3 regions of the Paenibacillus sp. EKM211P genome follow, and region 1 is predicted to be linked to each of the others. Evidence: riboswitches for the same ligand, from Rfam matches in the RefSeq annotation. Region 1 holds a riboswitch; each other region holds the start of a gene.
The links. Region 1 has a riboswitch for thiamine pyrophosphate ahead of G9G57_RS20225 (thiamine phosphate synthase). Riboswitches for the same ligand answer to the same signal wherever they lie in the genome.
Positions count from the first base shown of each region.

Region 2: linked by a shared signal. The riboswitch ahead of tenA (thiaminase II) and the one ahead of G9G57_RS20225 (thiamine phosphate synthase) in region 1 are both predicted to bind thiamine pyrophosphate.
Region 3: linked by a shared signal. The riboswitch ahead of G9G57_RS22920 (ABC transporter substrate-binding protein) and the one ahead of G9G57_RS20225 (thiamine phosphate synthase) in region 1 are both predicted to bind thiamine pyrophosphate.

Region 1 is NZ_JAAMNS010000016.1:58,178-68,769, reverse strand. It holds gene G9G57_RS20255 (C40 family peptidase) at 1-289, shown strand, start outside; gene G9G57_RS20250 (response regulator transcription factor) at 354-1,046, opposite strand; gene G9G57_RS20245 (ThiF family adenylyltransferase) at 1,195-2,253, opposite strand; gene G9G57_RS20240 (thiazole synthase) at 2,250-3,017, opposite strand; gene thiS (sulfur carrier protein ThiS) at 3,020-3,223, opposite strand; gene thiO (glycine oxidase ThiO) at 3,220-4,368, opposite strand; gene G9G57_RS20225 (thiamine phosphate synthase) at 4,426-5,019, opposite strand; TPP riboswitch at 5,336-5,444, opposite strand; gene G9G57_RS20220 (ABC-F family ATP-binding cassette domain-containing protein) at 5,530-7,083, opposite strand; gene G9G57_RS26045 (hypothetical protein) at 7,256-7,447, shown strand; gene G9G57_RS20210 (cupin domain-containing protein) at 7,813-8,352, opposite strand; gene G9G57_RS20205 (hypothetical protein) at 8,807-9,796, opposite strand; gene G9G57_RS20200 (hypothetical protein) at 9,783-10,337, opposite strand; gene G9G57_RS20195 (hypothetical protein) at 10,339-10,592, opposite strand, start outside.
Region 2 is NZ_JAAMNS010000023.1:52,037-62,628, forward strand. It holds gene G9G57_RS23785 (DUF4870 domain-containing protein) at 4-297, opposite strand; tRNA gene G9G57_RS23790 (tRNA-Arg) at 473-546, shown strand; gene G9G57_RS23795 (6-phospho-beta-glucosidase) at 762-2,105, opposite strand; gene G9G57_RS23800 (LacI family DNA-binding transcriptional regulator) at 2,293-3,261, shown strand; gene G9G57_RS23805 (hypothetical protein) at 3,327-3,581, shown strand; gene G9G57_RS23810 (arginase family protein) at 3,717-4,628, opposite strand; gene G9G57_RS23815 (winged helix-turn-helix transcriptional regulator) at 4,733-5,074, shown strand; gene G9G57_RS23820 (hypothetical protein) at 5,219-5,371, shown strand; gene thiE (thiamine phosphate synthase) at 5,455-6,144, opposite strand; gene thiD (bifunctional hydroxymethylpyrimidine kinase/phosphomethylpyrimidine kinase) at 6,141-6,971, opposite strand; gene thiM (hydroxyethylthiazole kinase) at 6,968-7,813, opposite strand; gene tenA (thiaminase II) at 7,839-8,528, opposite strand; TPP riboswitch at 8,661-8,763, opposite strand; gene G9G57_RS23845 (NAD-dependent malic enzyme) at 8,833-10,554, opposite strand.
Region 3 is NZ_JAAMNS010000021.1:29,953-40,544, reverse strand. It holds gene G9G57_RS22925 (MTH1187 family thiamine-binding protein) at 1-105, opposite strand, end outside; gene G9G57_RS22920 (ABC transporter substrate-binding protein) at 460-1,503, opposite strand; TPP riboswitch at 1,699-1,808, opposite strand; gene G9G57_RS22915 (pyridoxamine 5'-phosphate oxidase family protein) at 2,078-2,512, shown strand; gene G9G57_RS22910 (bifunctional 2',3'-cyclic-nucleotide 2'-phosphodiesterase/3'-nucleotidase) at 2,731-4,833, shown strand; gene G9G57_RS22905 (EAL domain-containing protein) at 5,108-6,169, shown strand; gene G9G57_RS22900 (hypothetical protein) at 6,320-7,411, opposite strand; gene G9G57_RS22895 (glycoside hydrolase family 13 protein) at 7,682-9,382, shown strand; gene G9G57_RS22890 (HAD-IIB family hydrolase) at 9,454-10,221, opposite strand; gene pdaA (delta-lactam-biosynthetic de-N-acetylase) at 10,383-10,592, opposite strand, start outside.

The sequences.
Region 1 (10,592 bases):
TTCTTCTTTCATGAAGCACATATTCAAGAAATACGGAGTCGATTTGCCGCGTACTTCCGTTCAACAATCTAAAGTCGGACATGCCGTATCCAAGGCCAATTTGAAAAAAGGGGACTTAGTGTTCTTTTCAAGCGGTAGCCGTGCCACAGGACGTAACATTACTCACGTAGCAGTATATATGGGCGGGGGTAAAATTTTACACACTTACGGCGGACCTGGGGTGACCATCTCTGATTTGAACTCTGGCAACTGGAAAAGAACATACATTAAAGCACGTCGCGTGCTGTAATGTAACACTCATTTGAAATAGGTAAGCCGGGACGAAAAGTTCCGGCTTTTTTATATAACTTATGCTATTTTGCTTCGGTTGGCGTTCTGAGTGAATACCCAATACCTCTTTCCGTTCGAATCATTTTAAACTTTTGTCCTCTATCTACTTTAACCCTTAAATGCCTGATGTACACATCTACTACGTTCGTATCAGCGATATAATCATGTTTCCAAACATCTTTTAAAATTTGCTGCCTGCTGCAAACTTGGTTAAGATGTATTGCCAGATGTAGCAAAAGATCGAATTCTTTCGGAGTTAATTCCAGTTTTCGCTCCCCTCTGCTCACCATTCTGCTTGCAGTGTCTATATGTATATCCCCCGCTTCGATTGCCCTTTTCACATCACGTTCAACACCAAAAATTCGTAATAAATTAGCCACTCTAGCCTGAAGAACTCTAGGATAAAAGGGCACTACCATTACATCATGAGCTCCTTGTTCAAAGCAGGAAACCATATGTGCCTCTTCATCTGATGAAATCATTGCAAGTATCGGGACATGAGGATGGTTCTGCTGCAAAATGCGAATCAAGCCTTGAGTGCCCGCCTGTTCATCTTTAATGTTTAGGAGTAGCAAACTCACAGGATGCTGAGCTATATAAGAGCGTACATCCGACGTATTACGAACATGAACCACCTGATAACCTGCCTGCTCCAATGGACGAACGAATACAGCGGGCGCTTCATTTTCATCCACAAGTACAATTAACGGGCTCATCTTTTTCACCCACCTGGTTTGGACATCGCATTACATATTGGATACGAACAAGTTTGTTATAAGCCATTAAACATATTTGTATTAGTGTAACAAAAAAGCAGAAAATCATTCTCTGAAGAATGGCTTTCTGCTTTAAGGTTTATGGTTTTTAGCCCAAATAACGATGATATAGACTTCTTGCTTTGGCCACGTCCTTTGTCCCATGGATCAGCGCTCTGCCATCTGCAAAAACCACCAAGCGATGCTCTCCCACACTAAAGGAAACCAGATACGAATTCCACTCTACGTTTCCCTCGCCTAATGCTGCAAATCTATCTGCTATCTCTGCGAGATTCAGATATATCCGGTTGGCAGGTCTTATTTGAACGGTATCCCTACCGCACAAAACATCTGTTTTCTGCCGATGAGAGGTCGATAAATAGGGATACGTCGGTTGGCTACCGCAAGAAGGACAATTCGACTTTTTGAGACGATCCACTGCTATTGCTACATATTCATTTTTCCACAAATCAAACGAAAGCAATTTTCCTCTCAAGTCCTCGGGATATCCACCAAGAAGTTTGAAAGCTTCTGTAGTCTGATTAGCGGTGACCATTTGTACTGCCTGCGGAATAATGCCGGCTGTATCACATGTTTCTCCTCCAAACGGTACAGTTCCCATCAGACAGTGTAGACAAGGTGTTTGACCCGGTAAAAAAGTGTAAGTTACACCGTAGCTACCCACACATCCTCCATAAATCCAAGGAATATGATGCTTGAGAGCCATGTCGTTCATAAGAAGCCGAGTATCGAAGTTATCGGTTGCATCCATCATGAGATCCACCCCCTGGATCAACTCTTCCAGCTCTTCTACCCCAACATCCAAAACATGTGCATGGATGACTGTTTGCGAATTAATAACCTTTAATCTTCGCTGGGCCGCTATTGCTTTGGGACACCTTTGCGCTGCATCACTTTCCTGAAAAAGCTGCTGGCGCTGCAAATTGCTCCATTCCACATAATCCCGGTCTACGAGACTTACCGTACCTACGCCTCCACGAACTAGCGTTTCTGCAATGCCTGTACCCAGCGCTCCAACACCTATGATTAGTACGTGAGAAGAAGCAAGCCGGCGTTGGCCTGCAGGCCCAAAGGGTGCAAACCTTTCCTGTCTGGAATAACGATCAATTTGTGGTGTTCCAGCACCGGATTTTTCAGATATCCTCATCCTTGAACCATGCCTTCTGTTGGGCTGCTCGCTGAAGCATATCGTTTTACAGGTATCATCCCTGCCTCAAAACCATATCTGCCTGCACGCACAGCCAGCTTCATGGCCTCAGCCATTTTCACAGGGTTCTTCGCTCCCGACACAGCTGTATTTAGGAGAACACCATCTGCTCCCAACTGCATCGCCATTGCTGCGTCACCAGGTGAGCGAATACCTGCATCGACGATAACCGGAACTTCTGCTTGCTCAATAATTAACTCTAATGAAAACGGATTGAGCAAACCATGTCCTGTACCAATCGGTGAGGCACCAGGCATAATGGCATGTACTCCAAGCTCTTGCAGCCTCTTTGCTAGTATCACATCATCCGATATGTAGGGCAGTACGACAAAGCCTTCCTCTAGCAGTTTTTCACTAGCCTTCAACGTTTCAAAAGGGTCAGGCAACAGCGTTTTGCTATCCCCAATGACTTCCACCTTAATCATGTCGCACAAGCCAGAGGCTTTTGCCAACTTGGCAATACGGATTGCCTCTTCTGCTGTTGTTGCTCCTGCTGTGTTGGGAAGAAGTGTATACCGGCTCAAATCTAGCGTATCAAGAAAATGTTGCTTATCCCGTTCCTCCAAATTCAGTCTGCGCACAGCGAACGTTAATATTTCTGTCTCAGCAGCCTCTACAGCCTGGGATTGGATATCCAGATCCGAAAATTTCCCTGTTCCCAGCAACAACCTTGAGGTAAATGATGCTTTTCCAATGGTTAACATGATCAACCGCCTCCTACAAAATGTACGATTTCTAGGCAATCTCCATCCTTAAGTACCGTCTCATGATGATCTTCACGGGTCAATATATGCCGATTCAGCTCTACCACTACGGTTTTCACCTTTAAATCAAGTTCATGCAGCAATTGATCCACATGAGTGATTCGATTAGAAATGGTCATGCTCTGTCCGTTAATGATCAGCTTCATAAGCTTTCCTCCTTGAGGAGTTCAGAAGAAAATTTGCTTATTCCAAGTCCAGCCGCATCAGCCCCTTTAAGCATAGCTGCCATCGCTCGCCCAGTCGCATCACTAAGCAAGACACCGTTACGATAATGCCCGACTGCAGCATAGACGCCCTCTACTCCAGGAACAGGGCCAATGAAAGGACGCTCCGCAGCTGCCTGTGGACGTAAGCCCGCCCAAGCACGTATAAAAGAAGCTTCTTGTACACGCGGCAACCAGGCAGATGCACGTACTAACAGTCCTTTTAAGCCTCCTACGGTCACCTCTTTGTCATATTGATGTGGAAGACTCGTAGCCCCAATCCAAAGCTCGTTATTCTGTTTAGGCACGAGGTAAACATCATCGGCATAAATGGTATAATCCAACGGATGGTCCTTCAAGGAGACTGCTACCACTTCACCCTTGACTGGATAAAGAGGATAATCAAATCCAATTTGTTCTAGCAATTTCAAGCTGTCCAAGCCTGCGGCAATCACGACCTGATCGCAGGAAAAAAATCCACTATCCGTTCGCACACCGCAAACTCGGCCGTCCTGTATGATCAGTTCCTCAGCATGAGTTCCAGACCATATTGTTGCTCCCAGCACCGCAGCTGCCCCTGCATAAGCACGGCAAAGCTGAACAGGGGCCACTTGTGTCTCCTTTGATCGGTATATAGCCCCAATTACTTGATCTGCCAAGCCCGGAATCCGTCGAGCCAATTCCCTGGCATCCCACCAAATAGGGCTATCATCCTCTCGGATATTCGCAGCATTCCAGCGTCTCTGGCCCTCTGCTTCTGAACGAAAAGGGGTCACAAAACCTTCTGTACGAAAATCAACTGAAATACCCGATAAACGCTCCAAATCACAGACAAGGTCAGGGAAAGCATCTCGACTTGCGCGAGCAAATCGCGCCAGCTCAAGGTCTGAGAACTCTTCGCTTTCCGCTGCCAGCATTCCCGCCGCTGCTCCTGATGCTCCCTCACCGGGGATCCATCGTTCCAGCATAATTGTACTTCGTCCCTCCTTAGCCACATGATAAGCAATGGCACTGCCGATCACACCTCCGCCTATGACCAAGCATTCTGCGTGTCCTATTGCTTTTTTCTCTGTATGTGTCTTTGACATATGTTCCGTGTCTCCTCTCCGGTGAGCATTCTGCTTTCCCTTCGTCTCGTTTTCTTGCTACAGGTCGTGAACTACAAGATCTACCATTCGCCTATATTCCATCGCTGCTGCAACGGGTGACTCTGCTTCCCATATACCAGACATCACCGCAATTCCGCTTGCTCCGGCATGATAGAGCTCTGGAACATGATGAGGTTGTATGCCTCCCAGCGCTATCACCGGAATGGCCGACAATCTGCAAATGCGTTCAAGCTGTGCTACACCCCGCGGTACAAGACCGGCCTTACAATAGGTCTCATATACATGACCAAATAGTACATAGTCTGCTCCCCCCTGCTCAGCGGTCTGCACCTCCTCCAAGGAATGTACAGACACTCCACAGCGTGTACCCACTGGAAGCAGACTTTTCGCATCCATCACAGATAACCCATTAGCAGGTAGCTGGACAGCTCTTGCCAAGGTAAGTAAAGCTACGTCCATACGGTCATTTACTACAATTTGCTGCAAAGGAACTTCCTGCTCGATCATGCTACGAGTCAAAGAAAGCAAAGCAGAGGCACCCTTCTGTTTCGAACGTGCGTGTACATAATGAATATAAGGACAAATAGCGGCTGCCACTTTGGGTACATCCACACAGGAGACACTTTCCATCGTAATTACGTGTAATTCGATCTCATTTTCACCTCACTTGGACTAAAAAATATAAAATAATCGTATAAGCTGAACTATATTGTTGCAGCTCCCTATTGGGTAATATCATACGGAGCCAGCCACATGTACCAGCAATAATGAAAGGAGATCATATGTAAATCCGTCTACGGAAGCTCGAACAAATGAAGATGAACGAAACGCAAAAAGCCACTTCCCAGAGGAAGTGGCTTGACAAACGTTCAAAATCGAACGGACTATTATATCCGTAAACGTATATCGTTCCCTGCGCAAACAAAAGTAAAGAGCTACTACCTTGTTTGTACAGTACTCACTTCCCTACGCTGGCATAACCCAGATCAGGTACAAAGGGTCCGAAATCCATTTTTTTCGTCTCAGCCGCATGGGCGGCTCCCCTAGTGTGACTATTTTATTGTATCAGCTAAAGATAGCTTAGCATATTTTCCTAATTCTGCAAACCCCACCTTGTGTGAAATCTGTCAGAACTGGATTTTAGTTAACTTTACTAGACCACTCTTCTACATTCCACGTTTTGGTTACCCAATCCTCGTAAAAGTCCGGTTCGTGGGATACAAGCAATACGGTCCCTTTGTATTCCTTCAAAGCGCGTTTGAGTTCATCCTTTGCTTTGACATCCAAGTGGTTGGTAGGCTCATCAAACAGTACCCAGTTGCTCTCACGCATTAACAGTTTACAAAGGCGGACTTTAGCCTGTTCTCCACCACTAAGCGCAGACAAAGGCCGGGTGATATGCTCATTCTTCAAACCACAGCGCGCCAAATGCGCTCGTACTTCATGCTGATTCAAATGCGGAAATTCATTCCATACATCGTCAATCGGTGTAATTTTCTCCGCCTTTACTTCCTGTTCAAAATAAGCAGGCTGCAAGAAATCCCCTTGATAGGTTTTTCCGCTGATTGGAGGTATTTTCCCGAGAATGGTTTTGAGCAACGTAGACTTACCAACACCATTGCAGCCAACAATTGCGATCTTTTCGCCACGTTCGATCGTCATGGACATTTTAGGCAAAAGGGCATGAGTGTAGCCAATTTCAAAATCAATACCCTCAAAAACTGTTTTCCCGCTCGCACGGGCTTCTTTGAACTGAAAGGTTGGCTTTGCAGCTTCTTCAGGCTTATCAATACGTTCGATCCGATCAAGCTGCTTTTCACGGCTTTTTGCACGGCCTGATGTAGATGCGCGCGCTTTATTGCGCTGAATAAAATCTTCCTGTTTCTTAATATATTCCTGCTGCTTCTCATATGCATCAATATGCTGTGCTTTGTTCAGATCCGCCATTTCAAGAAACTTTTCATAGTTAGCTGAATAGCGGGTCATCTTAGCAAATTCAAGATGGTAGATTACATTAACAACTTGGTTCATAAATTCAGTATCATGTGAGATGAGGATAAAAGCATAGGGATAATCCTTCAAATATCGCGTAAGCCATTCAATATGCTCCACATCCAAATAGTTGGTAGGCTCATCCAGCAGCAATACATTTGGCTTTTCCAACAGCAACTTAGCAAGAAGCACCTTTGTCCGTTGCCCACCACTAAGTGCTGCTACATCCCGATCCAGTCCGATGGCAGAGAGACCTAATCCATTCGCCATTTCTTCAACCTTCACATCAATGAGGTAAAAATCCCCCATATCCAATTGCTCTTGAATTTCTCCCATCTGTTCCAGCAAGACTTCCAACTCTTCGGGAGAAGCCTCTCCCATTTTGTCTGTAATTTGCATCATTTCCTTTTCTAGTTCCAACAAAGGAAGAAAAGCGTCTTTTAATACATCACGTACTGTTTTGCCTGGCGTCAGCTTGGTGTGCTGATCCAGATAGCCATAACGTACACGTGGAGTCCATTCCACTTTGCCTTCATCTTTAAGCAACTTTCCAGTCAGAATGTTCATGAGTGTCGATTTACCAACACCATTAGCTCCTACCAATCCTACACGTTCCCCCGCAAGTAATCGAAAGGAAACATTTTTAAATAATGCACGGTCCCCAAAGTTGTGGGATACATTTTCTACAGTCAATAAACTCATAAGCTGTTTTTGGCTCCTTATTGTCATCGGCACTGCCGAGTGTTCTTATTTCATCAATCTTTCGTTTCTTTCAAAGCTTTATTGTAGCACATTCGGCACCCTTATCGGAACATTGAAAACAGCGAATTTTAAGGTTTTCAGATGGAGTGGCCTAAAAAAAGAAAACCAGCTAATGTTAGTCAAGGGGTCCACCAACATTTTAACGAAAATATATGCTAAGGACATGGCTTATTTTTTTGCCCTCATTGCCCTTATTAATCCGGATTTGAAAGTAGTAGAAATCGACATCGGCCAACTTGATATTGGTCAACTTGCTTCCCAAAAGTCGGTAAATAGCAACGTATTGACAATCAATATGTCTTGAAGGTTTTTCGCTTGCTAAATCATATCGAATTAGCGCTTAAGCTCCTCTTCGGTAGGTACATAAAGAGTTTCTTTGCTTCTTTTGGCAATTTAAGCTTCAAGCTCAGTTCTAAGATGTTGAACCAGACTCTAAGATAAGCATAATGGTAAGATCGGAATTATTGCGTTGAAGTTAGTATGCAGAAGCTTACAATTCCAAATAATGAATACCTTAATAATTGATAAGTTCTAATAACAATTAAAAAACAGAACTCTATGTAGACAGTCCTCATGAGTATCGAAGGAATAATAAAATGGAGAAAATGTAATTATCCCGGCCTGGGTTCCGGACCGGGAAGAAATAAAATAAAATATAATTGGATTTATTTATCTTTCAGCAGACATGGCAATTTCTTTTGATTCATGAACTGTTCCAAATGGATGCTCAGGCGGTGCATAGATAACGTATATCTTAAGGGGCATATTTCCTGTATTAATTACATTGTGCCATTTTCCAGCAGGTATCATAATTGCATAGCCATCATAGGCCATCACTTGAAAATCTAATTGGTCTTTCCTATCCCCCATTTGAACAAGTCCCTGACCTTCTTCAATACGTATGAATTGATCAGTTGTTGGATGAGCTTCTAAACCGATATCATCGCCAACATTAATGCTCATCAGAGTCACTTGTAAATGTTTTCCTGTCCATATAGCGGTACGATAATTTTTGTTTTGTTTTGCAGCCTGGTCCATATTCACTACAAATGGACTTTGTCCATAATCTCTTAATATTGTCTTTTCATAGAGATTACTGTCGTTATTATACCAATTGTAGTATTGAGGATCATAACTCCGATAATTGTAATTACAGCTGTTATACATAGGAATATGCCATGGAAAGTGATGGCATGATTTATGGTACATACTCATTCTCCTTTATTTGATTCAGTGTTTACTTATCATATGCGGCTGCCTATATAAAGGACTAAAAAACCTTCAACAATAGGCAAAAGCCTAATTGATGCCAAGACAAAAATATTCACAAGCGTTTTCGTCCTTCACTTCAAAAGACGTTATTACTTAAAGTTACATTTAATAACACATACTTCCAAGTGGTATCATCTTCTTTGGAACTCCCCCGGTAAGTCGAGTATTAAATTCCATTTATTTGACTCACTCTTTAAAAAAGCAGTGACCAAAAAGGCAAAAGACTAGGCTGGCACTGCTTCTATTGGCTATCGGCTTGGCTTGGAGATTCGTCTATTTCTCTGCCCATTTCAAAACAAAGTTCTTCCCGGCTAACGTCATATTAACCTCCTATTAAAACAGGCCAACCTTTTGGTTGACCTAATAATACGAAACCCACCCCGGAGGGTGATTATTTTAAGCTGTTATGATATTGGTACTCAAAATAACCAGCAGCTGCCGCAGATTTTTCATCCGTAAAACGCTCAGTCGCTTGAAAAGGGGTTGGATATGAATCTCTATAAAAATATTTCATTCCAGTACCCGGTTCTATGCCACCAATAATAGATTGCTTTCGGACGACTCTTCCACCACCAAACCCATAGTTATTGTAATACCTGTCTCCAACTGGAATACCTTGGATAAACGCGATCATACCCACATCATCTATTGTGTTATACCACTCCTCTTGTGAAATGAGTGGTAGGGTGAACGTATAGGAAATGCCATTCCGTGCTGCTTTTTCGTTATGGACATTAATCAGTCGAGCCAGATCTTCCTGAATGGTGCGAACAATGGTGGAACGGCGTATTTGCTCAAAGGTTAATGAATTGTTCAGTAACGAAATGGGGGTCTGACCCTCAAGCTCTTTTTGAAACCCCTCCACCCATCTGTGATTCTGCGCATCATAGGCATGTAGATAATTATCCAGGGTGAATCCCACACTATTGCCTGCGGAATCAACATAGGCATAAGGCTTTTTTTCGCTCCACTTGGGGCCTATAACCGCTTGTCCATACGCATCTTTATAGGATGATGAAGCGAACGTATAATAACCATCATAATCCAGTATCACAATAGCTGGTATGTAATTCAATAACGCACGTTGTGCTGCTGTATCCCCATCAGTGCCCATATTAAGGAAGAAAGTGTGCAAGAACGTGGCCAGCGCTTCTTCTTTATCTACACGAAAAAACTTATCTGATCCATATCCGGCCTCGCGTTCCTGACGTTCATTCTGTGAGAGCACAACACCTGCATCCTGAACTGCGGTACGGAGAGCAGACGTATATTTCATTTCTAGCTGCTGTACTTCACGCTGATTCTGCACTCGTAAATCACTAACCACACCAAAGGGCAAAAAGAGTAGGATAAATATAACTGCAAAATCAGTAATCTTCATTCAAAACCATGCCCCCGTAAGAAGCTGAAACTGCCGGCTTATCGTTATCTATTCCACCCAGAAGCCATGATTTGTATAAATCCGCAGGAGTCCGATTCGTATTATATAATCGTACTGTAAAATAATCACCGGCCATCAAGGTATACCGACGTATCTGTTCCGACTTGGGCTGCGAATGATCAGGAAACAGTACAGGTAAGATTTGCGGGTTATAGTAACTATCGTATACAACTTCATAATTACCCAGAAAACTGTCTGGCTTCGCCGCATCTGCATAATTCGGTACATATTTTTTGTGCATATGCTCCAAATCAACTTCGTACGTATTGCCTGTCAGCTCCAGATCACGTATAAAATCGTTATACATCGTCGGTGTAATGTAACCTTTGGTTCTTACCATATCAACAAAATGTACAGTCGAATGATATGTATTTAACCCGGATATATCATCCTGCCGTTCAGCAGCTTGAGCTGCGGGTACGATGTACAAAAGTAATACAGCTAGCAGTGCTCCCAACAGCTTAGATATTGTTTGAACCACTTCAGTCCTCCCCCAATTTCTCAAAACGTACAGATGTTATGTCTCCACTCCCATTACGCTGTGAGTACATGGCATATATAGAGGAAGCATCCAAGGTAGATACATCAGGCTCAAACGGTTCAGAATATACATCGTACTCTGAACCGTCAACTTGAACCGAAATCCCCTCCTGCAAGTTCAAGCGAATGGTCTGAATGACTTGAGTCCCTTTAATCCGTTGCGGCGTCTCCACCCCTATAGTACGGGAGATCCGTC
Region 2 (10,592 bases), on a different contig from region 1:
GAATTAGGCCGCTTCACGCAGCGTCATGATCCCTTTGTAGATGTTATAGACAAAAACGCCGAGATAGACCACTACGAATAGCATTACAAACCCGATAACCGAGCCTGCATGATTGGCAGTGATAATAAAATAAACTAGCGGAATCGCCGCAATAATGGGGAAAATGTGCGATAAAATGGCTTTTTTCGCGTGTCCCTGAACATATTCGTCCCGGACTGCAATCCACACAATGACCGGCACCAGAAAAGGTGCGAAAAAAATGCTAAAATAACAAAGTGAAGACAAAAGGCCTCTCACGGATTAACCCCTCCTTTTTGGCATCGTTCTTTGTACATAATACCCCGTTAGCGTCCAAATGATTCCTTTTGCAGCCTGCTTTCCTGTATAATGAAAAAATGCTTTTGACAGTTGCCCAAAATGTGATATAATCATTAATGCACTGAATACATAAGGTTTTATGGATTATCATTTTGTCCCAGTAGCTCAGCTGGATAGAGCAACGGCCTTCTAAGCCGTCGGTCGGGGGTTCGAATCCCTCCTGGGACGTATAGCAAAAACTTCCTAATTCAATATTGGGAAGTTTTTTTTGTGTTCCAGTGGGATGAGAACCCCTTGGGGGGACGTCGGAGCTAAGCATCGTTAGCATAAACTTCGCAGTCTCGACCGTAGGGAGAGTATCCCTCCTGGGACGTATAGCAAAAACTTCCTAATTCAATATTAGGAAGTTTTTTTGTGTTCCGGCAGTATCATTGATTCTGGCTTTATACTGTCGCCTTCTCTTTATGAGCAAAAAATTGCGGCAGATGCTCTTTGTGTGCTTCCAGCAATTCATCCAGCACAGTTTGGGCGATATCGCCGCTTGGAACGAGCGGATTCAAGGTGAAGGCTTGCAGTGCTGTCGCATAGTCACCAGTGACCGCCGCTTCAATGGTCAGTTCTTCCATCGCCTTCATGACTTGCAGCAGTCCCCGTTGTGCTGGAGGGAATTTGCCAAAGTTAACAGGCTCCGCACCATGCGCGCGAATGACACTAGTTACTTCGATGGCGCTATCATAAGGGACATCATCAATCGCACCGTTGTTACGCGTACTAACTACCATCAATGTGCCTTTGTTGTTATAAATAGAGTTGATGATTTCACAGGCAGCATCGCTGTAATGCGCACCGCCGCGTTTGGATAATTCCTCTGGTTTGTAATCCAGATTCGGATCTTTGTACAATTCAAACAGACTTTCTTCCAGACGTTTGACGACTTGGCCCCGAGTTCCTTCGTTTTTGGCCTCCTCTAATTCTTCCTTAAGCATGTTATCGGTCATATAGTAATACCGATGGTAAGGACAAGGTAGCATTTTCAATTGACGAACCTGATCATACAGGAAGCGCATGTTCTTAATATTTTCAACGACCTTCTCCGGTTTTGCGCCAGGCGCATACAGTCCTTCGATAACTTGTTCTGTTAATTCTTCTCCAGTTTTATCATAAACTTTGTGCCAATGAAGGTGGTTAATTCCTGCAAATTTAAAGAACAGCTCTTCTTCCGGTTTGTCCAGCACAGCCGATGCACTCTTGATCGCGCCGATTGGAACATTACATAATCCGATGACTTTATCCCACTGACCATAACGAAGCACTGCTTCGGTGACCATGCCCGCAGGGTTGGTGAAGTTAATCAACCATGCATTCGGACACAGTTCTTTCATATCTTCTACGATACTGAGGATAACGGGTATGGTACGAAAAGCTTTGAACATCCCACCAGCCCCATTGGTTTCCTGACCGATCATACCGTGTTTCAAAGGAATACTTTCATCTTTAATCCGGGCTTCCAATAAGCCTACCCGAAATTGGGTCGTTACAAAATCGGCATCCTTCAAGGCTTCCCGACGATCCAGTGTCAAATGTACTTCACAATCAATGCCGGCGGCTTTCACCATCCGTTGGGCCATGGCCCCTACGATCTCCAGTTTCTCGCGTCCTGCTTCAATATCTACCAGCCATAATTCCCGGATGGGAAGCTCTGCATAGCGTTTGATAAAACCTTCTACTAATTCTGGTGTATAGCTGGAGCCTCCGCCAATAGTTGCGATCTTTATGCCTTTTTTCATGGTTAGTGCCTCCTGAGTATGTTTTTTAAAACCGCTTTCTTAAGCTCAAATTCACTGTAATCCCTGTAATGCATTACAGGTCAAGCGCTTTTAAAAAACTTATTTGGGGAAGGTGACAATTATAGGGCGGGGCCACGAAACATGCTAAACACGAACATGCTAAAATAGAAAGAACGAGGTGAGAAATGTGGCAAATATTCATGAAATTGCAAAGCTGGCGGGTGTATCCTCGGCAACGGTGTCCCGTGTCATTAATAACCATCCGTACGTAAGTGAACCGACAAGGCAGCGTGTACAGGAGATCATAGACCGACTGGATTATGTACCTAATTTGAATGCGGTTTCATTAAAAAAGGGCATGACCAAGCTCATAGGAATTATTTCAATTTCTTTTAATGATTCATTGGGTTCATTTGTGCGTGGATTTACAACCTATGCCCAGGAGCATGGTTTTAATATGGCACTATTTATTACGAATGGAGAGAAGGAGCGGGAGCTTGAAGCACTGGAAATGTTGCGGAGAAAGCAACTGGACGCCTTGGTCTGTATGATTCGCGTCAATGAGTGGAGTGTGATTGAGCACTACACCCAATATGGTCCAATTGTGACATGGCAGCGTGTAAACATTGAGGCAATCCCGTCTGTATTTATGGACCAGTATCAGGGGTACATGCTTGCGCTGGAGCATCTGTATGCCAGAGGCTATCGCAGCATTGTGAATGTATATGGGAATATGAGGGGATTGAATACGAAGGAGCGCATACGGGCTTATCATGATTTTTGCAAAAAATATGATTTGAACGCTGATGCTTTCCCGCATTTTTATGGCTTAAATTCAATAGAAGCGGGTGAACAAATTGCTCACTGGTGGGGCGAACAATCCAACAAGCCTGATGCCTTCGCTTGTTCTACCGATTATTTGGCTGCAGGGCTGTTGACCGAAGCACGTAGGCTCGGTGTTTCTATCCCGAGTAATGTTGCAGTGGTGGGCTTTGATAACACCGAAATTTCGCATTTGCTTGATTTAACCACCATTCATTACCCGATTGACAAGCAAGCGGAAAATGCATTCATTATGATTCGAAATGCCCTAGAGGGGCTTCATGAAGAATTACATCCCTTGGAATTCAAATTAGTAGAGCGAGCGACTACTTGATCTCCTGAGTATTCCTTTTTATCCGGTGCTGAGCTATTCAAGTCACATAATTGAGGTGTTATTTTATGCAATATAGGTTAACTGATACTCACTTATATATACTTGAGAATTCTAGGGTTCTCTGCTTTGCACGTCCAACAAATGCTTATAAGGATTTAGGAGAATTAATGGAAAATGGCACGCTCTATCATATTTCGGTACCAGAAGATTTCGAATCTTTTGATCATAATAAAGCACTAACTCCGGGTGAGGGAGGCGACTTCTTTTTTGAAGAGTTCCTTAATCCAGTACTAAAATTAATAAATGAAAATAAAAAGTAAAAAATAAAAAAGGACTCCATAACAGCATAAATCCCCAGGAGTCCTTTCTTTACACAATACTCTAATTCAAACGAATTTCTAATAATTCCATTTCGAAAATTAAGTCAAAAAAACATGTATAGATCGTAAGTAGAATTAATGATTCAAAATAGGTATTTCCCCAAGCAGATTCTTTAAGTTAATGGAATCCCACGGCATATGTTCGGTTATACCTAACCCAACTACATCGGTTTCTTCAGATAGTTCTTTAATCAGATGAAGTAGTTGAGGTATTTGCATTGTTCCCGCAGGAGAAAGATTATAGGGAGCTTCAGGGTTGGCGAATAATAAAGAACGAAATGCTTTTGGATCAAGTACATCTAAATCAAGGTGAATCGCCAGGTGCTTGATGCCGCTTTCTTTAATCCACTCTTTTATTGATTCGGTACTGGTCGTTAACTCTTGGGTCCCAGCAGTTCGAATCCCTAATCTTTGAATTACTTCAGTATCTGTTTCTGTAGTGGTAACACCTAACCTTTGAAATGTCTCTGAAAATGCTTTTGTTTCTTCTTCTGTAGGAGCTGCTAATCCAGCGATAAAGACATTTTCAGGCTTAAGAGGAACTTTCACATGTTTTGCAAACTCCTCATCTCCTTCTCCCAACAGATTCCCAAGTGGTAATGTATGTCCGTTATCATAGCCCACATATCTAACTAAATCACTGTGAGCATCGATCCAAATTAGCCCTAATTCTCCGCCGTATCGTTCGTTCAAATAGGCAAACGGGGCTTGCTCGACTAAACAGTCACCACCAAACATTACTATGCGATCTGGCTTATGAGCGTCAATGATATGTTGAGCAGCCTCTAATTGTTCAAGTAGCTGTTTTCTCCCATACATACCGTTCTCGTTATCAAGCGGAGTTCCATCATAAGCTTGAACTGGAACATGAATAAGGGGTTGATCATTGTCTGGGGCTAGCCAAGCCAGCAGTTCAGCTCCAAAAGAGTAGTTAGGATTGTTTCCTCCTTGCCATTGCGGCATTAACAGGCGTATTGTTTTAGTCATATTTTCTCTCCTTTACTTCAAATTACGGTTAGTATAAACTGAACGCAAATAAAAACGTAGTACGTACTAATTTGATAGGTACTACCCGAAAGGATAGTGTACATATGAGTATGGCTGAATATAAAGGTAAAGTTAAAAACATTCAAGATACACCTTTTGGTTATACAGTGTCAGTTATTGGTGGTAAATGGAAAATGGTTATTATTTATCTTCTGGCCGAAAACCAAGTGGTTCGCTTTAATGATCTGAAAAGACAAATCGGAGCTATTACTTATAAAACATTGAGTTCACAGCTAAAGGAATTGGAAGCGGATGGATTGGTAAATAGGAAAGAGTATCCGCAAGTTCCCCCTAAAGTCGAGTACAGCCTCACAGAAAAAGCGGAAACACTATTACCTGTTTTGGAAGGGTTATGTGAGTGGGGAACCCAAAACCAATATAATTAAATATCGTTTTCTAATTGTTCTCGAATGCTATACGAATATTAGAAAAGACGATTGACATATATTTATAGTTAATCAGGTATTCAACGAGCTCAAGTGCACTGGGGATAGGAAGCTTAAAAATCAGTATCTTTTGGGGGGATATTTTTGACTATGGCAATTATTTTATTTGTAGCGAATATTCTACTTATTCTTGTTTCAATCGTTGGTATTGTTCTGCTCATGGGAATATTGTACAGGGGGTACATTTTGCTAGGATTACTTATTGCTGAAAAAAGAACACAAGAAATCAAGCTGTAAAAGATTAATTTTATGACAACACAGAGCCTCATCTCTACTTTATTAGTGTAAATGAGGCTCTTGCGTGAACTATTAAAGGCACTTTATAGTTTTGGGGACATCCCCGGATGGTTGATGCTTAGCACTACCTTTTTCTTTAGTTCCTCTGCAGCAGCTCGAATTTGTTTTGCCTGCGTCACAGCCGAAATCACCGCTACACCATCGGCACCCGCACCTACCACTTCCTCCACACGGTCTACCGTAATGCCACCGATCCCGACGATCGGAAGGTCAATTCCCGCTTTGCGCATCTCATGCAAAATGGCTGGACCCTGCACGGCTTGAGCATCGTCCTTCGAGATGGTGGGATAGATGGGTCCGACGCCGAGGTAGTCCGCACCTTGCAGAATGGCTCGACGAGCTTCCTCAATCGTATGGGCGGAGACGCCAAGGATTCGGTTTCCGATCCGCGTACGCACAGAATCAGCCGATTCATCGTCCTGACCGATGTGAACACCGTCGGCGTTGAGCTCAAGAGCCAGCTCCACATCGTCATTGACGATAAAGGGGATACCAGCGTGGTGGCACAGATCTTGTAGCTGACGCGCAAGTTCAAACATAGGAACCCCTGTTAACGCGCTACGGCCCTTTTCCCGGAACTGGATCATGGTTGTGCCGCCAGCAAGAGCCTCCTGCACGACCCGACTTGGTTCCGCGAGGCAGTTCACGCTTCCAACAACCAGATACATCTGTAAATGCCGCCGCATGATCTCAGGTAATATTCGACCGCTCATTGGAGTATCTCCTGACGACGGCGGTAGGCCCAATGATTGGTTGGACCGTGTCCCTGGCCCAGATACAACGTATCTTCAATCGCCGCCTGAATGAAGGCTCTTCCATTCAAAATAGCTTCCGGTACAGACACGCCTTTCCCTAATTCAGCGGTAATCGCTGCTGAGAACGTACATCCTGTTCCGTGTGTGTGGACAGTTCGCACCCGCTTGCCGCCCAGCTCTGTGAAGGCTGTTCCGTCAAAGAGCAGGTCAATGACCTGACCGCTGTTTTCGCTCTCCTCATCGTGGCCGCCCTTGATCACAACGAATTTGGGACCCCGGCTGCTAATATGTCTCGCAGCTTCGCGGCGATCCTCCATCGTACGTATGCTTATCCCGGTTAAGGCCTCCGCTTCCGGGATATTTGGTGTGACGACCAGGGCCAAGGGGAGCAGGTCGTCGTTCAATGCCTGCACCGCTTCTGGTTGCAGCAGCTTTGCGCCCCCTTTGGCAATCATTACAGGATCGACGACAACCTTTTCCCAGCCGAACTTTCGGATCTGCTCGGCTACCAGGCGGATGATGCCTGCATCAAACAGCATGCCAGTCTTTAGGGCGTCGACTCCAAGATCTGATCCTACAGCTTCGATCTGTTGCGCTGTTGCTTCCTGTGGCAGCGGATATACACCGTGAACTCCCAAAGTATTTTGTACCGTTATGGCCGTAATAGCTGACATGCCGTATACGCCAAGCTCCTGAAAGGTTTTGAGATCGGCTTGAATTCCAGCCCCGCCGCCACTGTCTGAACCGGCAATCGTCAGCGCTCTCGGTACATGCACGTCTCTCATCGCGCACCACCTGTTGTAGTTGTTCCAGCTTCACGGATCGTGACATGCCCCTCTAGCGAACCAGTATGTAGTTTGGCAAGCTCGTCGAGAAAGGCAATCTGGAAGCTGCCCGGCCCCAGCTTTGCGGTATGCGCTGCGGCTCGAGAAGCTGCTGCACTGTAAAATGCCAAACCTGCTGTGCCTGCGAGCAGCAGGTTGGGTTCAACTGCTGCAAAGGCGCCCAACACAGAGGTCAGCAGGCAGCCTGTTCCGGTTACCTTCGTAAGCAGCGCGTCTCCGCCACTAATCAATCGTACTTCAACCCCATCGGTGATGACGTCCTCTTTTCCAGTGATGACAACCATGGTATGGAGCGTTTGCGCAGCCCGAACTGCCAGATCGACATTACTGCTGTCAGCACTGTCGCCTGCATCTACCCCTTTAATTTCTCGGGCTTCTCCGATCAGATGAGCGACTTCGGCTGCATTGCCTCGTACTAGTGAGATGTTAACCTCGTTTAGAATTCGTAGTGCTGACTCGGTTCTAAAGCTAGTCGCTCCTGCACCGACCGGATCTAACAGAACTGGAACACCGTGAGCATTCGCCGATTGTCCAGCAAGGATCATGGCATCCACCAGCTCACGGTTTAGCGTACCGATATTTAACACGACGGCGCCCGCTATTTTGGCCATATCTGCTACTTCCTCGGGTGCATAAGCCATCACCGGGGAAGCCCCTAGTGCATATAGGCCGTTGGCTGTAAAGTTGGTGACCACCACATTGGTTATATTATGAACGAGGGGGTTGCTGTTTTGTACCTTTGTCAGGAGCGCCGAATAACTTTGTTCCCATATATTCATCATGTTTATCCTCTCTCATCTATACTGATTATTCCAAGACCGTAGCGCGCATCTGGACGGGCCATTGTTCCTGCTTATAAGCCATATCCCAGAACATATATTCCAGCTGGCAGCTTAGCATAAAATGCTCAATCATCCGCTCTCGCTCGGCAGCCGTGGCGACTTTCGCCCAAGCATCCACACGCTCTCGATATTTGAAGGTTACATCTTCAATTTGGTTGCCATAGAAGCAAATCCACTCATAGAACGGATGAGACTCGTCTGGTCTTACCTCATCCATTAGCCTGCGTCCAATTTCAAGATATGTCCATGGACATGGTAGCAGCACGGCCATGATTTCCCCAAGACTACCCTCATGTGCGACGGTCAGCATATGGCGGATATAATGATGAGCGGACGGAGCGAGTGGATATCCCTGCATCTCTTCATAGGTGACACCTGCGATAGCACAAAAATTTTGATGCGGATGAACCTCGCTGTTGAGAATAAAAGAGATCTGTTCGTTAAATACAGCCATATCCTCCCGGCTCGTGCTTTTGGAGATCGCGATGCCGTAAATCCGCATGTAGGCGCTCAAATATTCAAAGTCTTGTTTTACATAGTGAATCAGCTGTTCCCTTGTTAAATTTCCTTCAGCAATACCTCTCACAAAGGGATGCTCATAAATGGCTTGAAAAATGCCATCCGCCTGCTGACGGAGCTCTTGCGAAAAACTCATTTCCCCACCTCCAACAAAAATGGAGAATAAGAAGTCCCGTAAGATACAATTCTCGGAACAATGCCAAAAAGCCGCCCCGAAAACTGGAGCGGCTTCAACATAGGTTCAATGCGCAAAAACGCCTGAAACCCTATATAGAAGGCTCCACTTTCCTACGCTAGTACGAACTAGATCAGGTTCAAAGGGTCCAAGATTCATTCTTGTCTCAGCCATAATGGCTCCCCTAGTGGACTTTCCTATTCTTTTGACTAATACTGTACATTCGTTCCTATGTTATGTCAAACTGCTTATGCCTAGTGAAGGATTAGTGAGGGTGTTGGATTACACTTTCCACGGCTTTGACCCTCACATATTCCGGTTTCCACATTGCATCCCGAATGGCTTGCTCAATATTTGGAAGGTGTGCCTGAGCTACCTGATCCTGAATTGCGGCCTTTGCTACCGCAACCGCAACCGCAAACGAAACATCACGTAATTTTCGAATATGGGGCAGCAGTGCGCCGCCAAGTTCATTCGAATCTACGGCGTTGGCAACGGCATCAGCTGCTGCGGTAAACATGGAAGGAGTGATTCGTTTGGCCTTGACCACAATTGCGCCTAGACCCAGTCCCGGGAAAACAAAGGCATTGTTCGCCTGACCAATTTCAAATTTCGTACCGTTATAGGTGACGGGCTCAAAGGGACTTCCCGTAGCAATCAATGCTTTGCCATCAGTCCATCGTATCAAATCCTCGGGTACCGCTTCAGCCAGATTGGTAGGATTGGACATGGGCATAATGATCGGGCGTTCCACATGCTTTGCCATTTCCTTGATAATCTCTTCAGAAAAGGCACCCGCTACACCGGAAGTCCCAATTAAGATTGTAGGTTTTACCTGACGGATGACCTCCAGCAACGGTATTTTGCCGTCTTCCGATCGGGCCCATGAGCTGATTTCTTCCTTTTTACGCACATATGGTTTCTGATAATCGAGTACATCTTCCATATCGTCCGTTAATAGCCCGCGATAATCAAAGGCCCAAAACGACCTGAAAGAATCTTCTGCAGGAAGCCCGTCCTCGATCATAGCGCTCCGTATTTGGTCGGCGTTACCGATTCCTGCTGCCCCTGGACCAAAGACAAGTATTTTTTGTTCACGTAGCGGAATTTTGGTGACACCTACCGCCGAAACAATCGCAGCTAATGTGACTGCTCCTGTGCCCTGGATGTCATCATTGAAGGTGAGAATGTTTTGACCGTATTTCCCTATAATGTGGCGTGCGTTCACGCTGCCCACATCCTCCCAATGCAAAAGCGCTTTCGGGAATTGTGTTAACGTTTTGCTGATAAAGGTATCAATAAATTGATGATAGGCTTCTCCGCGAACTCGTTTATGACGGTTTCCGATGTATAGCGGATCATTCAGCAGCTTTTCATTATTCGTGCCCACATCCAGTACAATGGGCAGCACCCGCCCGGGATGAATACCTGCCGCAGCTGTATATACAGCAAGTTTGCCAATAGCAATGTTAATTCCCCCGACCCCCCAGTCACCAATTCCCAAAATACTTTCTGAATCCGTGACCACGATCAGGTCAACATCCTCACTACGCAAGCCGGAATTATAGAACGCCTGTCCGATACCGTTCGGATGATCTATCGATAAATATACGCCCCCGGGACGGTTGTACTCATGGCTGTATTCTTGAATGGCGGTTCCTACAGTCGGTGTGTAGACTACGGGCAGCATTTCACTCAAATGGTCGGTTAGCAGCCGATAGTAAAGCACGACATTCCGGTTATGAAGGTCGTTAAGTGAAGCATTTTTACGCAGCATGGTGGGTTGTGCCAGGAATTGCTGATATGCCCGAACGCTCTGTTTTTCCAATGAAAGGACAGTGGGAGGAAGAATTCCTTCCAAGCCCAGTTCTTTGCGTTCTTCTTCTGTAAATGCCACCCCTTTGTTCAAAAGAGGGTTTGCTAGCACGTCCTTTCCTCGTAAGGGAGTAGATAATGACCCATCACGATTGACATGAAATGCTTCCATAAAAATACCTTCTTTCCCTATATTTCAGTAATTATTCA
Region 3 (10,592 bases), on a different contig from region 1:
ACCGGAACGCTGGATGACCTCAATCGCCTTGTCTACATAGGGGTAAGAGTCTTCGTTATTAGGTGTTTTAGGGATGACTTGAATGCTGAGCAGTGTATTAGCCATGTGAATTTCACCTGTCCTTTATTGTTTAAGTTATTAGGAAAATAAATTGGTTTAAGGCGGGGAGACCGCTTCGCGTTTCATTTGATCTTACGATCGCTGTTGCCATGGGATTCTTTGAATTAAATTTTAAAGGTAAGAATTCCCTAAGTGTATGCTTCCGAAGCTAGCTTTCCTAAAGAAAGCTTTCAGGCGAACGTTTCGCTTCTCCAGATTCAAGTTAACCGCTACGCTGCCAACCGCCTTAAAAGCACTTTAGTTTTTTGATAGGTTGTGTGGCATTTTTACACACAAAGCCCGTATTTACGCTTCGTTCACTTCTCTACTCCAGTCTTATTTAGCGATTTAACAAAATGATCAACGCTTGGGCAAGAAGTCGTTTGTGAAGGCCTTATCGACTTCCAAAGGTTTGCTGAGCAGCTTGCGTTCATACATCCAATCCGAGTAGTTTTGCCATACCTCTGCTTTTTGTAAGCCCCATTGCGTGGCATCGTCCTGATAACGCGGGCTTAGCCATTTTTGGCTAGCAAGTACCAGTTTTTTGTCCAGCTCTGGCACAGCTTTAGTTAAGATATTCGCCGCTTCTTCTGGATGGGCGATAGTGTATTCATAGCCTTGTGCGGTAGCATCCATGAACGCTTTGACTAGGTCAGGATCATTTTTTATCGTCTGTTCATTACTCACAATTACAGGTGTATAGTAATCGAGACTTTTGGAATAATCTTTTACATACAGCATATCCAAGGGCTCGTCTCGAAGCTCGGCCTCAATCCCGGTCCATGCGTAGAAAATCCAGGCAAAGTCAATATCCCGCTTCACGGCTGTAAAATAGTCTGCATTGCCCATATTGACGATTTTCACTTTGCTCACATCACCTTGGTCTGAATCCATGATGGATTTCATGACCGCTTCTTCTACAGGAGAACCCCAGCCACCGTAGCTTTTACCCTCGAAATCTTTCGGGCTTTTAATTCCGCGGTCTACCGGAGCTGCGAAGCCAGAGGTGTTATGCTGAATCACCGCAGCGATGGATACGAGCGGTACGCCTTGGATGCGAGCCTGAGTGACGCCTTCTTGATAGCTGATACCAAAAGGTGCAGCATTCGAAGCAACCATTTGGTCGGCTCCGCCTGAACCTGGTTGAACAATTTGGACATTCAAGCCTGCCTTTTCGTAAAATCCTTTGTCCTTGGCGACATAGAGTCCCGTGTGATTCGTATTGGGTGTCCAGTCGAGCACGACTTTAACATCTTTGAGCCCCTTTGCCGAGGTAGACGTTGAAGTGTCGGCAGCAGGAACCTCCTTTTGAGATGTAGGGGGATTGCCGCCGCAAGCGGTCAGAGTCATAGCCATGAGCCACAGACTGATTAGACCCAGGCTTAACATTTTCATGCGCTTCATCGTTGTGTTCTCTCCTTTTTAATTACCCGTTATCCGTCCAATCAGACAGTTTATATTCCCCATTTTCACAAAAATCACATCTGCCGGAAGCAATCTTTCCAACAACTTTATCTTCAACAAAAAAAGCGTCCCGAGATTCCGGGACGCTTGCGCTTGTATATACCAAAGTAAGGGATGTCCTGTTTTAATAAAAGGCACATCTTGCTTAAGCATTCCTACGCTGGCATTACCCAGATCAGGTTGTAAGGGTCAGTGTCTTGGGACACACTCTCAGCCGGCCGATTCCAGCACCCCTGGCATTGTATGGTTTAATGGGTTCGTTTATTCGGGTTTACTACGACGATTATATGCCTTGAAAGCAGGTCTGTCCAGCCTTGAGGGAGCGCTCACGGTTCATTTGTCGAACGACAGGGTACACTTTTACTGTGAGCTTTGATCTGAAAATGGACATGAATCATTCAGATCTGTTTCGGTCATGTTATTTTTAGAACAGCTACACTGTATGTTTAGGAGAGCTGGTGCCAAGTGGCATAGCCCTATAGAATTCTAATTCGTAAAAAGGAGTTGTTGTACTGTGGGTAAAACGGAGACACTGGATCGCAGTCAGCTGGAACAAGCCATTGTGAAGGCTTTGGATAACAACAAATTTTGCTCGTTAGGTACGGTTGAGGGCGGAAAACCGAAAGTACGCTATATGGCCCTTTTTAACGATGGAATGAACATTCATCTGGCGACGGATCGCAAAACACATAAAGTGGATGAGCTAAAGGACAATCCGAATGCTTATCTGCTGCTGGGCTATGAAGTGGGTGGCACGAAGGAAGTCTTGGAAGTGGAGGCTACCGTCCAGATTACAGCTGATGAGGGGTTACGCAAACAAGTGTGGAATGATTCTCTGAAAAAATGGTTTTCCGGACCAGATGATCCCGATTATGTCATCTTAGACGTCAATCCGACTCGTATTGAGTACGTGGGTCAACAAACGGAGCGCCAGGTGTGGACAAAATAGAAACAATATAAACGGACAAGCCAGTAAATTTCCAACTTTTTCAGGAGATTTATTGGCTTTTTTTATACGCAAAATAATTATTTTTTCATAAATATTTTAAGCAAATGACTACTCTTTTGTCTGGCGTTGGATTAAAATAGGAATGGTGGGTTCAAAGCTTACATATATGTGCAAAAGTATGTATATGAGGCATACACCTTAATGAGGAGGGGTATATTTTGTTATTTCGTAAAAATTGGTTTAAAGGGTTTACAGCAGCAGTTGTAGCTTGTAGCCTGCTGGTGTTTTCAGCGGCTCCATCCTGGGCAGCTATCGATTCTCGCGATAGCGCTACGGTGAATTTGCGGATCATGGAAACAACAGATATTCATGGGGCGCTGATGAATTATGATTATTATTCGGACAAAGAAACTAATGAATATGGCTTGGTTAGCACAGCAAGCTTGATCCAACAAGCACGTAGTGAAACAAGAAACAGCATGCTGTTCGATAACGGTGATTTGCTGCAGGGCAATCCATTAGGCGATTATATGGCCCGCAACAAAACCTTTGAGAAAGAAGGCGGTGTCCATCCGGTCTATAAGATGATGAACTTGATGGATTATGATGCGGCTACTGTCGGCAACCACGAATTCAACTATGGTCTTGACTTCCTGGACAAATCGCTCAAGGGAGCTGATTTTCCTTACGTAAATGCGAACGTTTATGTTGATAATGAGGGTCAAGCTACTAAAAATTATTTTACTCCTTATCAGATTCTTGATAAAAAAGTAACGGATGAGAAGGGCGAAGAGCATACGCTTAGGGTGGGTGTCATCGGTCTGGTAACCCCCCAAATTATGCAGTGGGATGAAGCTAATTTGAAGGATAAGGTCGTTACGAAGGATATTGTGGAAACAGCCAAAAAGTTTATTCCACAAATGAAAACAGAAGGTGCTGACATTATTGTCGTGCTTGCACACACAGGCTATGAGGATGTGCCGCAAACGCCAATGATGGAGAATGCCGTTAAATATTTGAGCCAGGTAGACGGGATTAACGCGATTTTGTTTGGGCATGCTCACAAATCTTTCCCAGGCTCTGATTTTAAAGATATGAGCGGTGTAGATTTGGATAAAGGAACAATTAATGGCGTACCGGCTGTGGAAGCTTCTTCGTGGGGTAAGGATCTGGGCATTATTGATCTGAGCTTGGAGAAGAGAAATCGCGAGTGGCACGTAATCAACTCTCAGTCAAAAGTGCGTCCAGTTGTGAGTACTACCAATCAGGCAGTGCAGTTTACTCCTGAATTTAAACTGATTGATGCGATCAAAGGAGAGCATCAAGGAACGCTGGATTATATCCGTCAACCTGTCGGAACAACGACTGCACCGATTACCAGCTATTTTGCATTAGTGCAGGATGACCCGTCCATTCAAATTGTGACAAATGCACAGAAATGGTATGTTCAAAACCATCTTAAAGGAACCGAATACGAAAATCTCCCCGTATTATCGGCAGGCGCTCCATTCAAAGCCGGTGGTCGCAACGGTGCCGAGTATTATACCAACATTCCTGAAGGTACAATAGCGATTAAAAACGTGTCCGATCTGTATGTGTACCCGAACACGGTTCATGCTGTAGAAGTTACTGGTGCTGAAATTCAGGAGTGGCTGGAGTGGTCTGCGGGTCAGTTCAACCGCATTGATCCTAGCAAAACTGAGGAACAATCGCTGATCAACAAAGATTTCCCAACCTACAATTTTGATGTGATTGACGGTGTGAATTACCAGATTGATGTAACTCAGCCTGCACGATATGATGCCAAGGGAACTATTATTGATTCTTCAGCCCATCGTATCAAGGATCTGCAATACAATGGGAAGGCTATTGATCCTGCACAGAAATTTATTGTTGCGACCAATAACTATCGTGCTTCCTCCTCCAAACTGGCTAACCCAGATGGCAAACGAATTGTGATGGCAGCACCGGATGAAAGTCGCCAAGTCGTTGTTGATTATATCCGTACGAACGGAACGATTAACCCGTCAGCGGACGGCAACTGGTCTATTGCTCCTTTTGGTCAGGCCAAGGTTACTTTTGAGTCCTCTCCTGATGCCAAAGACGTGCTGGCCGGAAATCAACAAATTTCATACTTGAGCAACGCGGCAGACGGGTTTGCCAAATACAGCTTGAAAGCTGGCGCTAAGCCTAGTGCAGCAACGACCTCTGTGAAGGAAGCTGCGGCACCTGCGAAAGCAACCGCGAAGCCAGCTGTCAAAACGACTAAACCTGCGGCTGCAAAACCGGCTATAACAACGAAGCCAAAGGCGTCCAAGTAACTTGGGATTTTAGTCTCCACTCCATAACAGAATGAAGCAGTAAGTCTCTTTAAACAAGAGATTTGCTGCTTTTTTTGATGCCCAATACAATAGTACCGTGTTTATTATGAGTGTAAAAAAGGCTTTGTTTTTGTCGAATATGTACTTAAGTCCTAAGTTGTTGTTCGGAATAAGCTTATTTTTTGTCAAAACACGTAATTATATAGTACTTTTGTTCTAATTGTTTGTGATATAATGGTGAAAAAACCGGGAAATTGTTCCGAGGAGGACCATTATGACTTGCAGCAATTGCAGCATCATATTACCTATTAAGGATCAAGGATTGCTGAAAATTAGGCATTCTAGGGTGTCGCTTACTCCAGCATTAGAGGGCTTGGGTATGCTATCGGAACAAATGAAACCAGAACATTGGTGTGAGGATAACATCGTGTTTCGCTACGACAGCCGTTCACAGTTGGAACAGTTGGTTAACGGACTGGCTCGTCTGCCGCAGGAGTGCTTGGACCAAATGCAAGTTGTGGTGACTGGTTTGCAACATGTTGAGGGATTTGAGGACTGGCTTTTATTTAGTCAATTGCAAGCTCGACTGCAACATCCGGATCTGGTGAGTATTATTAAGAATCAAAACTTTACCAGCCATATGCAACCTATTGTTGACTACAAGCTGAATATCATAGGCTTTGAGTTTTTGCTGCGTCCATCACAGCCCGATAAGTCTTTTCAGCCTTTCCGATTGTTTGAAGTTGCTCGTGAAGCTGGCTTGCATGCTCATTTGGATCGCTCGGCTCGTATTTCCGCCATTGAAAAAAGTGCGACATGCCTTCCGACGGGAATTAAACGATTTATTAATTTTCTCCCTTCAACTATTTATAATCCGGCTTATTGCTTGAATCATACCTTTGAGACAATTGATCGGCTATCCATGAATACGGAGGATTTTGTGTTTGAGGTCGTAGAGACGGAAGAAATAGACGACCTGAATTTTTTGCATCAAATCTTTGAACAATATCGTACACGGGGAGTTTCGGTGGCACTGGACGATGTAGGGGCAGGTTATTCTACGACAGAGCTTATGAATTGCCTCCAGCCCGATTATGTTAAAATTGACCGCAGTATAATTGATGGCTGTCACAGTAACAGTGATCAAAAACGCCAAATTACTGGGATAGTGGAATCCGCTTTTCGTTTTGGTGGTCAGGTGTTGGCTGAAGGTGTAGAGCAAATGGAGGATTTTGAATTTTGTCGTGATGCAGGTGTGTCGCTAGCTCAGGGTTATTTGTTTGGTAAGCCGGAGCCTACTCCACCATCCAATTTTATACTTAGTAGAGTAGTGTAATCTGAAATAGCGTATTCTATAAAGAAATCGACACAAATAACCCGATGATCTATGGTCACCGGGTTATTTGATTTTTTTAGAACAACTACATCTTAATTATATTCTTTGCACTATTGAGGCGACCCATGTGTCCATCTAATGTTATTACGATTATAGTGTGATCACGTATAAACCCAGCGGAGTAGTCGCGCTACCTGCAACCATGAAGCTAAGAGAATAGCTCGACTGGCCAGACGGGACGCGGATGTCAGTCAGTCGGCATACCTTGGTATTATCTTGTAGCAAGGGGATACCGTATACATGACCATCTACGCGTACAGACCCGGCGAATGCACCTCCACGTGGATTAGCGTAGATTCGTACGGTACGTACCTCACTACTGTGATTAACGATAGGAATGGTTGCGTTATATATTGTTCCGAATTGTCCGCGATTATCAAGCGCAGGCCCCAGCTCGCTGCGTTCCCCTGTAAACAGAAGATCTGCAGGAGTTTCGCCGTTCAGCTTCTTAGTGGCACATGCTCGGTAGTTGGCGCTTTGCCCTACTACATACTCCGGCATACGCGCATTTGTTTCAGAAAAGGACCATACGCCCCGTGGATGCGCCTGTGGCGGGGGTACAGGGGGGAGCGCATCCTCATGAATCTCGCGCAGATCAGTCTGCGTATCTTTGCTGACTACGGTGCGAATCACATAGTCCAGCGTACCGTGGCCTTCGGCATATTCTACCGTGAGGTCATAGACGAATCCGGCCAGTGATCCTTCGGGTAGCTCAAATTCCTCCAGCAAGGCGGTGCCTCTGCCAAATTTGTGACGGTCTACTGGCTTCAGACGTTTCATCGTACCCGCCAAACAGCTTTTGGCAATAGACTGCCCAACATCAATAATCCAGTTGCCATCCTCAGGTACAATCTCCAGGGCACGTTCAATATGGCGTACTTCCAGGCGGGCCGTGCTTTTATTCTCTATGGTGATGCCCAGTTTAACAGGGCTGTCGATTTTGTTATAATGCCAGCCGAAAATCCGGTGCTTGACTGTCCGGGTGGTGGTGCGAACCACATCATGCCACAAAGTGGCTTGCTCGGTAGGTACCGTCACGTGGGTAAGCGTCTCCGGGTTATCACTAAGCATCAGGCGGCGTGTTCCCCCCTCCGTGGCTGACTCCACATCCACATGGATGTTGGGCGGGATCACAGCTGACTCCACAATCAAATCCTTTGGCTCCTTGGGTCGAAGGTTCATATCAATTCCTCCCTAAATTCAAGAATGGCACCGCTTTTGGTTCAAGTATATGGGTAGTTCATAAATATAGGTAACGCCAAGTCCATGTATACAACCTGTTTTTCAAAAAATAAATTAAAAAATATATCGTAGGCTATAGCAGCTCTGCTTGTGTGCCTAAGCAAGCTTACAAGTCCCTCATTTCCCTGCCCCGACGATTCGCATACAGGTATTGCGTGTATGTTAAGAGCATAAGCTATTGGATGTACAGAGAAGATACAGGAGGGAAACATGCCTAAAAAAATATGGTGGAAGGAAGCTGTTGTTTATCAGATATACCCGATCAGTTTTCAAGATTCTGACGGAGACGGAAAAGGGGATTTGCGAGGCATTTTGTCTCGGCTGGATTATCTGTCTGAGCTGGGTATTGATGTGATCTGGATTTGCCCGATATATAAGTCGCCCAATCACGATAACGGATATGATATTAGCGATTATTATGCCATTATGGATGAGTTTGGAACGATGGAGGATTTTGATGAACTCCTTCATCAGGCGCATGAACGAGGTATTAAAATTATGATGGATTTGGTATTAAACCATACGTCGGATGAGCACCCGTGGTTCACGGAGTCACGCTCGTCCAAGGATAATCCGAAGCGGGACTACTACATATGGCGAACAGGCAAAAATGGCGGATATCCGAACAACTGGGAATCGTATTTCTCCGGTTCTGTATGGAAATATGACAAGCTTACAGACGAATATTACATGCATCTATATTCCGAGCATCAGCCGGATCTGAACTGGGAAAATGAAGAGATGGTGGGTGAACTCTATCGTATGGTGGAATGGTGGTTAAAAAAGGGAGTCGATGGCTTCCGCTTTGACGCTATTGCCCATATTGTCAAAGCCGAAGGACTGCCGGATGCGCATAATCCTGACAAACAAACCTTGGTGCGTGCCTATCAGCTCTTTTCCAACCTTGAACAGGTACATGTACTTCTACGGATGCTGAACGAAAAGGTACTGGAGCGTTATCCCTTAATGACGGTTGGTGAAACGTCCGGTTTAGGGCCAGAGCAGGCACTGGATTATGTGGGAGATCAGCGGCATGAGCTGAATATGGTGTTCCAGTTTGAGCACATGTTTATTGATGCCCAAGGGTTAGGAACGGAAAAATGGAAGTACAAGTCGTGGACGCTGGTGGAACTGAAAAAAATAATGAGTAGTTGGCAGACGGTGCTTCATCAGGAAGGATGGAATGCCAATTATCTTAATAATCACGACCAACCGCGGGCTCTTTCTCGATTTGGGAATGATGGGCAATACCGTGTGGAATCCGCCAAAATGCTGGCAACCTTCACACATATGCTTGAGGGTACGCCTTATATTTATCAGGGTGAAGAGATTGGGATGACGAATATTGCCTTCCCTTCGATTGATGATTATCGGGATGTGGAAACGTTAAACTACTATGAGCAGCAACGGAAGCTCGGTGAGCCGGAGGAGCAGATTATGGCCGCGATCTGGCGAAAAAGTCGGGATAATGCACGCACTCCCATGCAGTGGAATGCCGGACCTGCAGCCGGATTTACCGATGGAGAGCCGTGGATGAAAATTAATGATAACTACACGCACATTAATGCAGAGGCGGAAAGAAATAATCCGAACTCGATTTATCACTATTATCGCAAGTTGATTGCTCTGCGCAAACAACATGAGGTCATAGTCTATGGCGAATACAAGCTGTTGTTGCCACTTGATACAGAACTGTATGTATTTGCGCGCATGCTGGGACAAGAGCGTTTGCTAGTCATTCTGAATTTTTTTGACCGTGATCCAGTGTTCCACTGGCCCGACGGTGAGGAGTTTCCTATCGCCAAGGCGGGGCTGCTTCTCTCCAACTATGAACCGGTAAAAGGAGAAAATTTGCACGCTTTGAAGCTGCGCCCTTACGAAGCTAGAGTGTATAAGTTAACCTTAAAATAAATGTTCGTTATCCTTAAGATGATAAAAGAAGGGGAGGCTCATAGAGGAGCCTCCCCTTCCTTAGCGTTGGACTACACAGTTACTGTTTCAGCCAATTCACGTATTTTGGCGATAATCCGTTCTTCTTGATTTTCCCCCTCATTAGGGATAGATTCAGTCGCGTAGGCAGCCAGTTCAGCATGATGATGAATCATGACGGCATGGTGTGCCTCTTTGAACATTGGAATATCATTCGCATCATTACCAAAGGCGATAAATTGACGAGGCTGCACACCTAGCTTCTGAAGCGCGTTCCATTTATGGATATTCTGTGGGCTAATGTCCAGTACCTGTTCATTGCGGTGTTGATGAATGACCACACCCAGCGGTAGAAGCTTAGCAGCCAAGCCTTCCATATCGTCAGCAGTTAAAATGAGTATTTTTACAATAGATTTCAGGGCCGCCAAAGGCAGCTTTTGCGCCAACTTGCTAACATCCACATTGCTGAGTATGGGATGATCAGCTGGGCCTGTATACGCATAATCCCACTCACTGTCAATCAAGTAGGTAGCTTGGTGTTCCTCCAGCAGTGGGAGCAGAGCATTCTGTACTTCCGGAAGAAAGGACTCTACGTATTTTACACTGCCATTTTGGGAGATCATTGAGCCGTTACCGCCAATCAGGGTATAGTTGTGAAAGCGTTCAGGAAGTACAGGCAGCATGTCGCGGATTGGTCGTGCCGAGGCAAAAATGACTTCATGTCCCGCTTGAGTTAACTGTTCCAAACAGCCTGCAATCTTATCCGACACACACTGCCCCTTGAAGCAGATCGTCCCATCCAAATCAAATACAAAGTGCATAATAGATGTACCTCCAAAAAAGTGCTCTCCAAATCGTTTCTTACGTCATTATATCCATGACCTTCCTTATTCGTAAACTTAAAAGCCCGATTCACACTGTCTGCTAGAGCAGATGTGGATCGGGCTGATGACGGTATTAAGTCATTAAGTTAGAGCTATTTTTAGTGATAATGCTTAACTTTAAGGTCATCCAGGCTTTTGAACTCATATCCTTGCTTACGAGCCTCGTCAATGATCGAGCCAAGTGCCTCGGCATTATCCTTGGATACGGAATGGAGCAAAATGACCGCTCCAGGGTGGAGCTGCTGCATGACTTGGCGATAGGCATAGTCTGTCCCTCGCTGAATATTCGTGTCCCAATCCTTGTAGGC